Regions from separate parts of the Shewanella mangrovisoli genome, predicted to be linked through region 2. Evidence: predicted binding sites of a transcription regulator. Region 2 holds the regulator's gene; the other holds the start of a gene.
The links. The regulator LexA, encoded in region 2, represses DNA repair genes until DNA is damaged. The targets are predictions, from matches to a motif close to TACTGTATNNNNATACAGTA.
Positions count from the first base shown of each region.

Region 1: the regulator LexA is predicted to act here: its motif matches at 2,913-2,932, upstream of dinG (ATP-dependent DNA helicase DinG).

Region 1 covers NZ_CP080412.1:3,005,137-3,011,733, forward strand. The annotation lists gene K0H60_RS13280 (porin) at 1-162, opposite strand, end outside; gene K0H60_RS13285 (DNA polymerase II) at 383-2,815, opposite strand; gene dinG (ATP-dependent DNA helicase DinG) at 2,956-5,028, shown strand; gene K0H60_RS13295 (sulfite exporter TauE/SafE family protein) at 5,038-5,811, shown strand; gene K0H60_RS13300 (primosomal replication protein) at 5,802-6,470, shown strand; gene K0H60_RS13305 (DUF2057 domain-containing protein) at 6,480-6,597, shown strand, end outside.
Region 2 covers NZ_CP080412.1:4,575,275-4,581,871, forward strand. The annotation lists gene mtr (tryptophan permease) at 1-908, opposite strand, end outside; gene plsB (glycerol-3-phosphate 1-O-acyltransferase PlsB) at 908-3,331, opposite strand; gene lexA (transcriptional repressor LexA) at 3,493-4,113, shown strand; gene K0H60_RS19925 (cell division inhibitor SulA) at 4,110-4,622, shown strand; gene coxB (cytochrome c oxidase subunit II) at 5,031-6,572, shown strand; gene ctaD (cytochrome c oxidase subunit I) at 6,582-6,597, shown strand, end outside.

The DNA.
Region 1 (6,597 bases), 1.6 Mb from region 2:
ACCATTAACAACCTCAGTTTCACCTTGAGTGTTGATTACACGCGCATCGATAAAGCCACCGATTTCTACCGCATTTTTATCATCTTTGTAGATTTCGATTGCAGATACTGTTGGGGCGAGAAAGAGTGCTGCTAGCGCAGTTGCTACTAACGTTTTGTTCATTTGGTGCTTAACCTTTTCGTTTATGTTTTATCAACGTCATTCCGTTGTTATATTTCCTTACAATTTCCCGGTGAGAGTAGCAAATTTTCATTACACTCTCCAAGCGAAACCTAAAGATTATGTAGAGAAACATCACAAAAACAGCGTGTTTAACCTCTATAAAACAGGTTAAAACACTACAAAGACCAGCAAACAAAACACAAAACACACAATGGAAACACTAAATTAACAACAACTGATTCGACGTAATGCTGGTGTAATTTAGTTTCATTATTGAAAAAACAGGCTCTGCAATAGGGCCAATTTGCTTATCAATGTAGTACTGATAATCAATTGTAGACGATCTATGCGAAACGGGTTCAGGACCGTTTACAGTAATTACATAATCAATCTGTGCCCCTCGCTTGCCAAAGGATGCCTTTCCTGTTAACTCACAAAGCTGGCGCGCGACTTTCACATGGGGAGAAGACTTAGCCGTGTATTCGTCTAAATTTCGGCGCATACGTTTACTAAACACTAACTCATCATCGCGCTTGCCCGCTTGAAGTTCGCCGATAACATCAGCCAAATAACCACTAATATCCCGTTGGTTAAACATGCGCTCATAGAGTTCAGCCTGCACCTTGCGGGCTAAGGGGCTCCAATCGCTACGAACCTGCTCCATTCCCTTAAAAGTGATTTCTAACGCTCCGCTATGGTTACGCCAAGCTCCAACATAGCGCTTTTTACTCCCCTCCTCCGAGCCCCGCAGGGTCGGCATAAAAAACTGTTCGTAGTGGCGCTCAAATTGCAGCTCGAGAAAACTTTCTAGCTGAAACTCCTGCGCAATTTTACTTTGCCATTGCTGATTCATTCGCGCGGCAATCTGCTTACCTAAGGCATTAATATCACTGAGATCGGGTTCTGGGCCTAAATAGACGAAGGTGGAGTCGGTATCCCCATAAATGACTTGGTAGCCCATCTCCTCAATCCACACGCGGGTTTGTTTCATAATTTGATGACCGCGCATGGTGATGGAGCTTGCCAGTTTCGCATCGTGGAACACACAGCCTTGGGAGCCTAAAACCCCATAGAGCGAATTCATAATGATTTTAATCGCTTGCGATAAAGGCGCATTCGCCTCCCGCTTAGCTTTCTCACGTTGCTCTGAGAGATTTTGGATGAGTTTGGGCAGAATAGGTTGATGCCGATTAAAACGCGCGCCCAAAAAACCCGGAACAGTTTCAGGCTCATCTAATGCAGATCCGTCCTCATTATCTAAACCTTCAATCAACCCCTTAGGATCAATCAAAAAAGTTCGGATAATCGATGGATAAAGGCTTTTAAAGTCAAACACTAAAATATGCTGATAAAAACCAGGGACAGAATCCATAACATAACCGCCAGGGCTTTCAATCCCTTGACTGGCAGGCTCAGCGGGCGCGACGAAACCTGCCCTATGTAAATGCGGTAGATACAAGTGGTTAAATGCGGCGACCGAGGCGCCTACGCGCCCCAGTTCTAACCCCGTTAACTCGGCGCGAGCGAGGGCAAAATCCCACAATTGCGTATGTTCAAAGATATCCCACACTAAGCGACTATCGGTCAGATTATAGTGGGCAAGCCCTTGTTTGTTTTCGGCAAATAGCACATCAATCTCTTGAGCTCGATTTTCCACATCATGAATCGCTTTACCTTCACCCAGTAACGCTTGGGCGACAAACTCCAAGGAGAAACGCTCAAATTGATAAAAGGCCGCCTTTAACCAATCGATACCATCGAGCACCACTCGCCCTGGCAAACTTAAGGTTTCTGGCCGAAATTTATTCTCAACCTTCCACTCAAGGAGCGCGCCACCTCGACCAATACGCAGCGGGATCCGGTGCAGTAACGCACGCCGATATAGCAGGGCTAAGTCAAAGGTCACCACCGACCAACCAATAATCACATCGGGATCAAACTCCGTAAACCAGGCGATGAGACGATGGATAAGCGCTGCCTCATCGTTCACCCATTCGATATAGATTGCAGCATCTGGCTGCGCCTCGCCCACCATAATGACTTTTTCATAGGGCTGAGATTGTGCATCGCGTCCATAAAGGGCCACGGAATAGAGTAAACCGTCAAAACTGCATTCAAAATCGAGGGAGATAGAGCGCAGTTTAATTGCTGACTGCGGCGCAACCGCTTTGGCGCGTATGGCCCTAAAAACAGGCAACTGTCCATCTATGCCTACTTTGCCGACAAAATGCCCTAAAAATGCCACATCGAGCGCCACAAAACGCTCGATTAAAAAACGCTGCTCGGGACGGATATCCGCCTCAAATAAGGGGATCCCCGCATCCGTCGCTATCCGCTGCAAGTGACGAAACACACTACTCGATGGAGCATAAATTGCCGCCACGGATTGTCTTTTAAAGCTTTTAAGCGTAATCGGTACAAAGCGCAGCGCCAGCCCCGGCGTCTGTAACTGCAATGCAGCCATATCGCTTTGATGACAAAAACAAATGTACTCAGAGTCAGGTAACTCCACCAGCACAGGGCCTGAAACGGTGGCGAGATAATACTGCAACACAAGCGTTGCACCGCGCGTAATAGCATGGCGCGTGAGGACGCGTCCCTGTACACTCACAGGCGCAGCCGTGTCAGGCGTTAGACACTCGGGGGGATTCAACTGCGGTTTCACTCTAAGGCTCTCGCTGTTTATTGATTCTCGGGACACAGAATAAAATTGCCATAAAATGGCAGAAAAGTTTCTTAGGCTATGCAATCACTGTTATTATGTACAGCATTAATTCGATAAAGTAGTGCCGCATGTTACCTGACAACGTAAAAAACCAGATCCGCGCTATCTATAAAGATATTGCCGCCGCTTTGCCTAATTTTAGGCCACGCCGCGAGCAGAATTTTATGGTGGCAGAAATCTCTAAGACCCTGGCTGGCGACTATGACAAAGATAGACGCATCATAGTGGTCGAAGCGGGTACGGGGATTGGTAAATCATTGTCTTATATCTTGGGCACGATCCCGCTTGCGCTCGCGAGTAAGAAAAAGGTCTGTATCGCTACGGCAACCGTTGCGCTGCAAGAGCAGTTACTGCACAAAGACTTACCGTTTTTTCTCGAACAATCAGGGCTAAACTTTCGCTTCGGTCTGGTCAAAGGGCGCCAGCGTTATGTCTGTTTATCTAAACTTGCCATGCTGATCGGCGATGATAACAGTACCCAAATGGCCATGTGGCAAACAAAGCCGGATAACAGCCAAATTGCTATGCTGCAGGAGCTACTCAGCGACTATAATGAAGGCCGCTGGAATGGTGAAATCGATACGCTATCGACACCGATACCGGACCATCTCTGGCAGCAAATCGCCTGCGATAAACACAGTTGTCATCGGCAACTCGCCAGTCATCGTAATTGCCCGTTTCACAAGGCCCGCGAGGATGTGGATACCTGGGATGTACTGATCGCCAACCACAGTTTGCTGTTCGCCGACTTAGAGCTCGGTGGCGGGGTCATTTTACCCGATCCCGAAGACGTATTTTACGTCATTGACGAAGCCCACCACTTACCTATCGTCGCGCGGGACTTTTCTAGCGCACAGGCAACGCTTAGGGGAGCCGCCGACTGGCTCGAAAAAGTCGGGAAGACCAGCGCAAAATTACAAAATCAGATAAAGAGCAACAATATTATCGCCCCTGCGCAGGCGATGCAGGATCATATCGGTGACTTAATCGCTCAGCTCAATCAAGTCGCCCACTTTTGTGACACTCAAACCAAACAGTTTGCCAATCCCGAGAGCCGCTATCGGTTCGAACACGGTAAATTGCCCGATGCACTAAAAATTCCCGCCGAGAATCTCGCGGCCACCTCTAATCTTGCCCTTAAGCAATTTAACAAGATGCAATTATTGCTGGCCGAGGCGATAAAAGATGGCGATATTCCTAAGCATCAAGCGGAAGCGTTACAGGCCGAAATGGGTTTTATGCTGCAGCGACTCGAAAATCTACAAAAGCTCTGGAAAATGATGGCAAAGGAAGATTCCACGAAAGGCGCGCCCCTCGCCCGCTGGATTGAATTGCTCACAGGCAAACAGGTCGATTATCTGTTTAGCGCCTCACCGATTGAAGTCGGGTTTATGCTCGAGTCTATGCTGTGGCAAAAGGCGGCTGGCGTCGTGCTATGTAGTGCAACGCTTCGGGCGCTGAATAACTTCGACCATTTCGCCCATCAAGTGGGATTATCGGTAAAGGACGGCAGTCGTTATCTCGCCCTGCAATCCCCCTTCGATTATCCGAATAATGCCACGCTCTACTTACCTAAGATGAAAACCGAGCCGACGGATGATGCCTATACAGCTGAGCTTGCCGAACAGATTCTAGAGCTGATTGAAGGCGAAATGGCCACCTTAGTGTTGTTTGCATCTTACTGGCAAATGGAGAAAGTCGCCGAATTGCTCGAGGGCAAACTCACGCAGGAAATTCTTATTCAAGGTAATGCTCCGCGTCAGCAATTACTTGAAAACCACAAAGCCAAATGTGACAAAGGTGAACCGAGTATCTTGTTCGGCACCGGCAGTTTTTCTGAAGGCTTAGACTTACCCGGAGATTACCTCACCAATCTCATCGTCACTAAACTGCCCTTTGCCGTGCCAACCTCACCCGTCGAGCAAGCCCATGCCGAGTATGTGAAAATAAAGGGTGGAAATCCGTTTCTGCAACTCACCATTCCAGATGCATCGCGAAAGCTAATCCAAAGTTGTGGTAGATTACTGCGTAAAGAGCAGGATTACGGCCGAGTCACTATCCTAGATAGACGATTAGTGACCAAACGTTACGGCAAATCCTTGCTAGACGCTCTGCCCCCCTTTAGACGAGTCATTGAGTAGGATTAAGATTTGGAGTTGTTACTCGAGCCCAGTAATTGGGCCCTGTTGGCTGTCATTGGCTTAATTGCAGGTTTTATCGATGCCGTGGTCGGTGGTGGAGGTCTGCTCTCCATTCCTGCCCTGCTCACCCTCGGGATCCCGCCCCACACCGCCTTAGGTACCAATAAATTTGCCGCCAGTTTTGGCTCATCCATGGCAGCTTGGACCTATTATCGCCAGCATCTGCTCAAACCCAGTTTTTGGTATATGGCGTTTATCGCCACCTTTATTGGTGCGGTACTTGGCAGTGTGTTGGTGTACTTGTTAAATGCCCAGTGGCTTGAAAAAGCTTTACCACTGCTCATTATTGGCATCGCGATATACAGCTTGCTGAGCCCAAATGCCATCTCGGATACCGATTGCCAGGCACCAACAAAAGCTCAATCTAAACTCAAACAAAGTCTACAAGGGCTCTTGCTGGGTGCTTATGATGGTTTTGCGGGCCCAGGTATTGGCGCCTTTTGGACTGTGAGTTCAGGCGCTTTATACAAATTACCGCTGTTGCATAGCTGCGCGCTTGCCAGAGCCATGACCTTTACCAGTAACTTGACGGCGCTGGCGATCTTTGGCTTTCTTGGGCAAGTCCATTGGCAAATCGGCCTGTGGATGGGGTTATGTATGATGCTCGGCTCCTTTATCGGCGCCCGCTGTGCGATAAAATTTGGAATGCCTTTTATTCGGCCTTTGTTTATATTAATTGTCCTGTCAATTGCCGCTAATCTGGCGTGGAGCGCATGGTTTTGAACACTTCGCAGCTAATCAGCACGTTGAAAAATCAGCTCACAACCCTTGAGCAAGAAGTGCTGCAACACGACAGTCACCTTGCGCCGAGTCAGCGCAAACTCCTGCAGGATATTGAGCGCTTTAATCAGTCGCTGTTTATTCAAAATGGCGCTCAGCTGATGCCCTGCATCGAACAAATACGTAATAGTATCGGCCAGTTAGAGAAACAGATCGCCCTGAAATTGACGCCGCAAACCATCGCCTTAAGCTGTGAACGTATTCAAGACCGTTTTACCGCGGTTAAACGGGCGCTACTGACGACCTCAATCGATATAAAGTCTAAAAATCAACAACATGCCAGTAAGCGCGCGCGTTTTGCCCAGCAACAGGCACAGTCGCACCAAGCCAGCGGGTTTGCTTGGATTGCCAGCAATGTGTTACAAAATAGCCACGAAATCTATGCCGAATTAAACAAGCATCTGAATTGGGCGAAGAAATTTGAACAAAAAATTGCAGAAATGGAGTCAAAACTTGAAAACTGTCATAGTGCTGACAAAATCCGTTTGCAAAATGACATCCTTTTGATGCATCGTCGTTTGGGTAAATGCAGGCAAGCCATCAGTTATATTGAAGATCGCATTCAAGCATTCGAACGTCCGCATCAGAGCCATAATCGTTAAGGAGCAACAATGAAATCACTTTTGCCAATCAGCAGCCTGCTAGTGTTACTCGGCTCTGCCTCAGCCTTTGCCGCAGATCTGAATATCCCTATGTCCTTCGAATACCTTGCCCTCGATGGCAAAAAAG
Region 2 (6,597 bases):
CCGAGGAAAGAAGACGCCACAGCTAAGTTAGCAAACAGGGTTAACATGCTGTTTAACCAGCTGCTTTCCATCACTTTCGACAAGGCGCCGACTAGCACGCCCATATTACCGCCCTGGGCAATAATCTCACTAAACTGGCTGCGTGGAATGTTGCCCATAGTGGCGACTAACCAGCAGGCATAAATGATCAGCGCGATGAAAGTGCCGACGAAAATCGCTTTGATGATGGTCGATGAATCTTTGCCATAATACTTCACCAAACTCGGCACGTTGCCATGGTAGCCAAAACTTGCCAGACCAAAGGGCAAGGCAGCCCACAGATAAGGCATAAAGCTTTGATTACCATCCGGCTCGAGCAACTTAGTCACATCAATCTCGATCAGTAAATTACCAATCGCGAGGAAGAAAGTGATGATCATCCCGCCGAGCATTATGGTCGTAATACGGTCCACCGCCTTGGTACTGATCAACACGATACAGGCGAGCACAACCGCAAATACTAATCCGGCGACACTCTGGGGTAACTCAATCCCCATGCCCTGTAGGCTATGGTTAACAATCGAGCCGCCGCCACTGATATAGGCGTAGGTTAAGATGTAGAGCACGAAGGCAATCGATACCCCATTCACAATCCGCCAAAACTGGCCTAGGGTTTCCTTGGTCAGGGTATCGAAACTCGCCCCCGGCTCGAAATGCAGGTTGGTTTCGAGCAGTAACAGCCCCGACATCAACATGCAGAACCAAATACCGAGTAACATCAGTACCGAGTAACCAAACCACATGCCAGCGCCCACAACGGGCAAAGAAAACATCCCCGCCCCGACTGTGGTGCCAGCAATAATCATGGCACCACCAAGCAAAGACTTGCCCACCGGCTTATTCTTCGCCGCATTCATATGGTTAGCCATTAAACGATATGCTCCGCGGTCACGCTCGCCACTATGGTTTGTCTCACTGAGGCTCGAAGTAAGCTATTGGCTTGATCGCGAATGCGCTCAACGTCGGATTTATCTTCCTTCTCGGAAAAATAACCCAACTCTTTAAGCTTAACACTCAAGGTGTTATAGAGTTTCTTGTCGTAGAACTCTGGTGCGGTAATTCCATGCAGCGCCCCTAAACGTTGGGCCAGCAGATGGCTTTCAGACTCCAGCTCCGAACGCTCCATCTTAGGTCTGTGGGCCAGGAGATTGAAAATAATCGCATAGCGTTGCAAGGTTTCGCTAACGCTTCCGGCCAGCAACAACATTTGGCTAGTGTGCTCAGTCACCACCGACAGCGTATCGCTTTCCTGCACTAAGCCCTGCTCAATAAACAGATCCAGCACTTGATTCACATAGCTTGGCAGATCCTTGATACCCATGAATAACTCCGCCTTAAGTAGCGGGTAGAAGTCACTCACAATTCCCAAAATCTGAGCTCTTGAAATCTGCTTATTGTTGGTTAAACAGCTGGCAATTAACGACGGAATGATAAACAAGTGGATGATATTGTTACGATAGTAAGTCATTGAAATCGCTTGGTTCGCATCAATAGATACTATCTCACCCAGAGGATCGGCGTGGATGGAGAACTTATTCAGCTCTAATCCTTGCTGCACTAAGTGCTTGCCATCACCTTCGGCCACCGACGTAAACGAAGTGTAAGGCACACGCTTAAGCAGAGTTAAGTACAAATCTAACTGACGCTCGAGCAAGCAACGCTCTAGGGCATTTTGCTCCGACGCCAGCAGCACTAAGCTGGTTAAGGTAATTGAACTGGCGGCAGCAGCATCGTTAATGCGGGTCATCACACGATTCGCTAACACGTTCACCGCAGGGGTTAACCAAGTCGGTTTTTGTTCGGGATCGTCGGCCACTTCAGTGCGCCAGTTTGGCGCCGTTTCATTCAAGAAGTTTTGCAGTGTAATCGGCTCACCAAAGTTGACATAACCTTGGCCAAAATTACCTAATTTACGAATAGCACCAAAGACTTGCCATACAGATTCTTTCTGTTTTTTCTTACCACTCAGCTCTTTGTGATAAGTCGCCACTTCCATCACGTGATCGTAGCCTAAATACACAGGCACTAAGGTGACTGGGCGTTCGATACCACGCAGCACACTGTTGATCGTCATGGCAATCATGCCCGTTTTCGGCGCTAATAAACGACCGGTACGAGAACGGCCACCCTCAGAGAAATACTCAACCGAATATCCCTTAGCAAACAGCTGATCGAGGTATTCACGGAACACGGCCGTATAGAGTTTATTGCCGTTAAAACTACGGCGAATAAAGAAAGCCCCGCCACGGCGGAACAGCGGCCCTGCTGGCCAGAAGTTTAGGTTAATCCCCGCCGCAATGTGCGGTGGCACCATGCCTTGGTAATACAGTATGTAAGATAACAGCAGGTAATCCATATGGCTGCGATGGCAAGGTACATACACAATCTCGTGACCATCATGGTGCAGCTGGCGGATTTGCTCGGCACCTTTGATATTGATACCGCTGTAGAGCTTGTTCCATAACCAAGTTAAGAAACGCTCGGCAATACGCACTAGGCTGTCTGAATAATTCGCTGCAATTTCATCAAGATATTCAATTGCTGTTTCACGAGCTTGGGTTTCGGAAATCTTCTTACTCGCCGCTTCTTCTTGAATCGCCTTGCGTAAGGATTCGGATTTCAACAGGGAGTGGAACATCGCCTGACGATTAGGCAGCACAGGTCCTGTCATCACCTTGCGTTGGCGGCGGAAATGCACTCTCGCCACCCGCGCAAGCTTATGGGCAATCCCCATATCGGTGCCGTGCTCGTCGGCCATGTAACGCAGCGATACCGCATTAGAAAACTGAACAAAGTTGTGACGACCTAAAAATAGAATCATCAGGCACTTACGCAACCAAGTTGGATTCTCGCGTTCAAGCACAGCCGCCTTCATGGTGTCGTCTTCTTTACCCGGAGTACGGCCCCAATACAGGCTCACAGGCACCAGCTGAATATCTAACTCAGGCTTTTCTTTATGTACGGCCAACAAACGCATAAAACATTCGAGGAATGGCTCATTGCTGGCACGGTCGCCAAACAAAGGCTTACGCCCTTCAAGGCAAACTACGCGGGGCGCGACAACGCCATTTACCACGAGCGGCTCGTAGGGGCTTGGCAAACCCAGCTTAGTAGTGATCTCGCTTAACGCAGCAATATCACTCAGGGATTCTGTTTTCATTACATAAGCAAGCGGTCTGGAGGCGTCCAGATTCAGATCGGCAAAGGGATCCTGCGGCACAACAATAGTGTGCACTAAGTGTTTTTGGATCCAGCGTAATGATTTCAACCAAAGAGAGTCTTGTTTAGGCATTATTCTTATGCAATGTAAGTACGTTCATTAGCCCCATAGAATACCAGATTCTAGGGAACATTCGCTAATACTCTCCAATCGCGTTAAAAAGTGGTTAATACTTGCACTACGAATAATACTGTATATACTAACAGTAACTGTATAGAAAAACAGGAAAGAACATGAGACCGTTGACGCCACGCCAAGCCGAAATTTTAGAGCTGATTAAACGTAATATTGCCGAGACTGGCATGCCACCCACCCGGGCCGAAATCGCCACCCGTTTGGGTTTTAAAAGTGCAAATGCCGCCGAGGAACACCTTAAGGCATTGGCGAAAAAAGGCTGCATCGAGATCATGCCTGGCACTTCCCGCGGGATCCGTCTCCCAGTTGAGGAAGAAGATAACAGCGAATCAGGCTTGCCACTGATTGGCCAAGTGGCTGCGGGCGAACCTATCCTCGCCCAAGAGCATGTCGAGCAGTATTACCAAGTCGACCCTAGCATGTTCCACCCTGCTGCCGATTTCTTATTACGCGTCAGAGGCGACAGTATGAAGAACATCGGCATCCTCGAGGGGGATCTGCTCGCCGTTCATAAAGTACAGCAAGCGCGCAATGGCCAAGTAGTTGTTGCTCGCGTCGACGATGATGTAACAGTTAAACGCTTTGAAAAGAAAGGGAATCTAGTTTATCTACATGCAGAGAATGAAGATTACTCCCCAATTAAAGTCGATTTAAGTTTCCAAAGTCTAACAATAGAAGGGCTCGCCGTAGGGGTGATCCGCAATGGAGATTGGCTATGAACAAACTACTAGGTAATGCCCCGCGTCACCCCGGTTTATGGCTCGATGCGGTGCGCGAAACCGATACTGACTGGCAGCATACGCCTATCATCACTATGCCTACCGAGAGCCAAGGTCGCCAAGAGCTAATGCAACTTAGCAAGCAGTTAGCACAACTGAGCCAACAAGGCCGCTGGGTCGTGCTCATCAACCCACCTAGTATTGGCTACAAGCAGTTACTGGCTAGCGCTGGCGTGCGTATGGACCGAGTTCTCTTAGTCCATGCGAAAGATGAAGTCGAAACCCTGTGGGCAATGGAAAAAGCCTTAACCAGTGGCACTTCCAGCGCAGTAATTACTTGGATCCACTCACTCGATGCCCGCGACAATCGTCGTTTGCAAATTGTGGCCAAGAGTGCCCGCGCCATGGGAATCGTGCTCGAAGGTGTTGTAAATCACTCGACTACGGACGCGACACTCAAGCAACCCGCTCACTTTGCCCAAGGTAGTTTTTTTAGCTCTGTTCATTAAAATTTTTTGCACCGCGTATTTAGCCTTGAAAGCCGCCTCACCTGTGAATGTGGGGCTTTTTTTTGGCAATTTTTCAGACAATTAGAAAAAGAAGTGATCTTGATCAATTTTTAAACAGCAAGTATGTTTGATTCAGACGAGCATAATATATCGCCCGTTTAGGCAAAAAATATCGACGATTTATCGAATATCTCTTGCCCACAAAAATCGAGAATAATGGGTTTTATTCAGCAGTATGTGCCAGTGTGGCTAATACCAGCAGTAACAATACTTAATCAAAAGTAAGCCGCCAACGCACGTTGAAGTCAGAGAAGCTTTTTTGGGAACTGAAGAGTTTGCATAGAGTTGAGACTTACTGTGTTGCTCTTCTTTGTAGTTGCTATTCGCAATTGGCAGAGGAGAAGTCTTGTGAAGCAATGGTTGTATTGTTTACTCGTGGTGCTATTCGCCCCACCGTTGGCCGCAGCGGACATGCGGTTCAACATGACCCCTGGCGTAACAGAAATCAGTGGCAAGGTATATCACCTTCACATGACGATTCTGTATATCTGCTGCGCAATAGGCCTAGTGGTTTTTGGCGTGATGATTTATGCCATGATCAACCACAGAAAATCCAAGGGCGCAGTCGCGTCTCACTTCCATGAGAGTACAAAAGTCGAAATCGCGTGGACGATCATTCCTTTTGTCATTCTGATCTTAATGGCAATTCCCGCCACGAAAACTCTGATTGCCATGGAAGATCCCAGCAATGCCGATCTCACGGTAAAAGTCACGGGCTCTCAATGGAAATGGCATTATAGTTACTTCGATCAAGACATTGATTTTTACAGTATTCTCGCAACCCCAAGACCTCAAATCGAAGGTAGTGAAGCCAAGGGTGAGCACTACTTACTCGAGGTCGACAAACCCCTAGTATTACCCATCAATCGCAAAATCCGTTTCTTGATGACCTCAGAGGATGTCATCCACTCATGGTGGATGCCCGCCTTTGCCGTTAAAAAAGACGCTAACCCAGGTTTTATCAACGAGGCGTGGACCCGTATCGACAAACCCGGTATTTACCGTGGCCAATGTGCCGAGCTTTGCGGTAAAGACCATGGTTTTATGCCGATAGTGGTGCAGGCATTACCCGAAGCAGAGTTCGATGCTTGGGTTGAAGAGCAAAAGCAAGCCGCCAATGCCGCAGCCCAAGCCGCACAAGCCGCGTTATCGCAAACACTGACGAAAGAAGAGCTAATGACTCAGGGTGAGCAAGTTTACCTTGGTCACTGCGCCGCCTGCCACCAACCCAACGGTGAAGGTTTACAGGGGGTATTCCCACACCTCAAAGGCAGCCCCATTGCGACAGGACCACTGAGCGGCCATCTTGAAATCGTGCTCAATGGTAAAGCGGGTACGGCCATGCAAGCCTTTGGCAAACAATTAACGACCCAAGAAATTGCCGCCGTGATTACCTATGAGCGTAATGCATGGGGCAATAACACGGGTGATGCGGTACAAGCCAAAGACGTTGATGCCCATAAATCCGGTGGCACCAATAGCGAGCCAGTAGCAACGACTCCGCCCCCAGCAACCACCGATGCACCCAAAACGGCGACAGAACCTACCGCCAGCGTCGATCCCGCGAGTCTCCCCACGCTTAGCCATGATGAACTGATGGCCGAAGGGGAAAAGACCTATGCCACGATTTGCGCCGCCTGCCACCAGCTAACGGGTGCAGGTATGCCTCCCGCCTTCCCCGCCCTTGCTGGTAGCGCTATCGCAACGGGTCCGATCGCCAATCACATCGACATAGTGATGCACGGTAAACCGGGCACGGCGATGCAGGCATTTGGCACACAACTTACGCCACAACAGCTTGCCGCCATCATTACCTATGAGCGCAATGCATGGGGCAACAATACCGGCGATACAGTGCAACCCGCTGATATTGCTCGCCATGGACAGTAGGGGATTAAGATGAGCACACTGACTC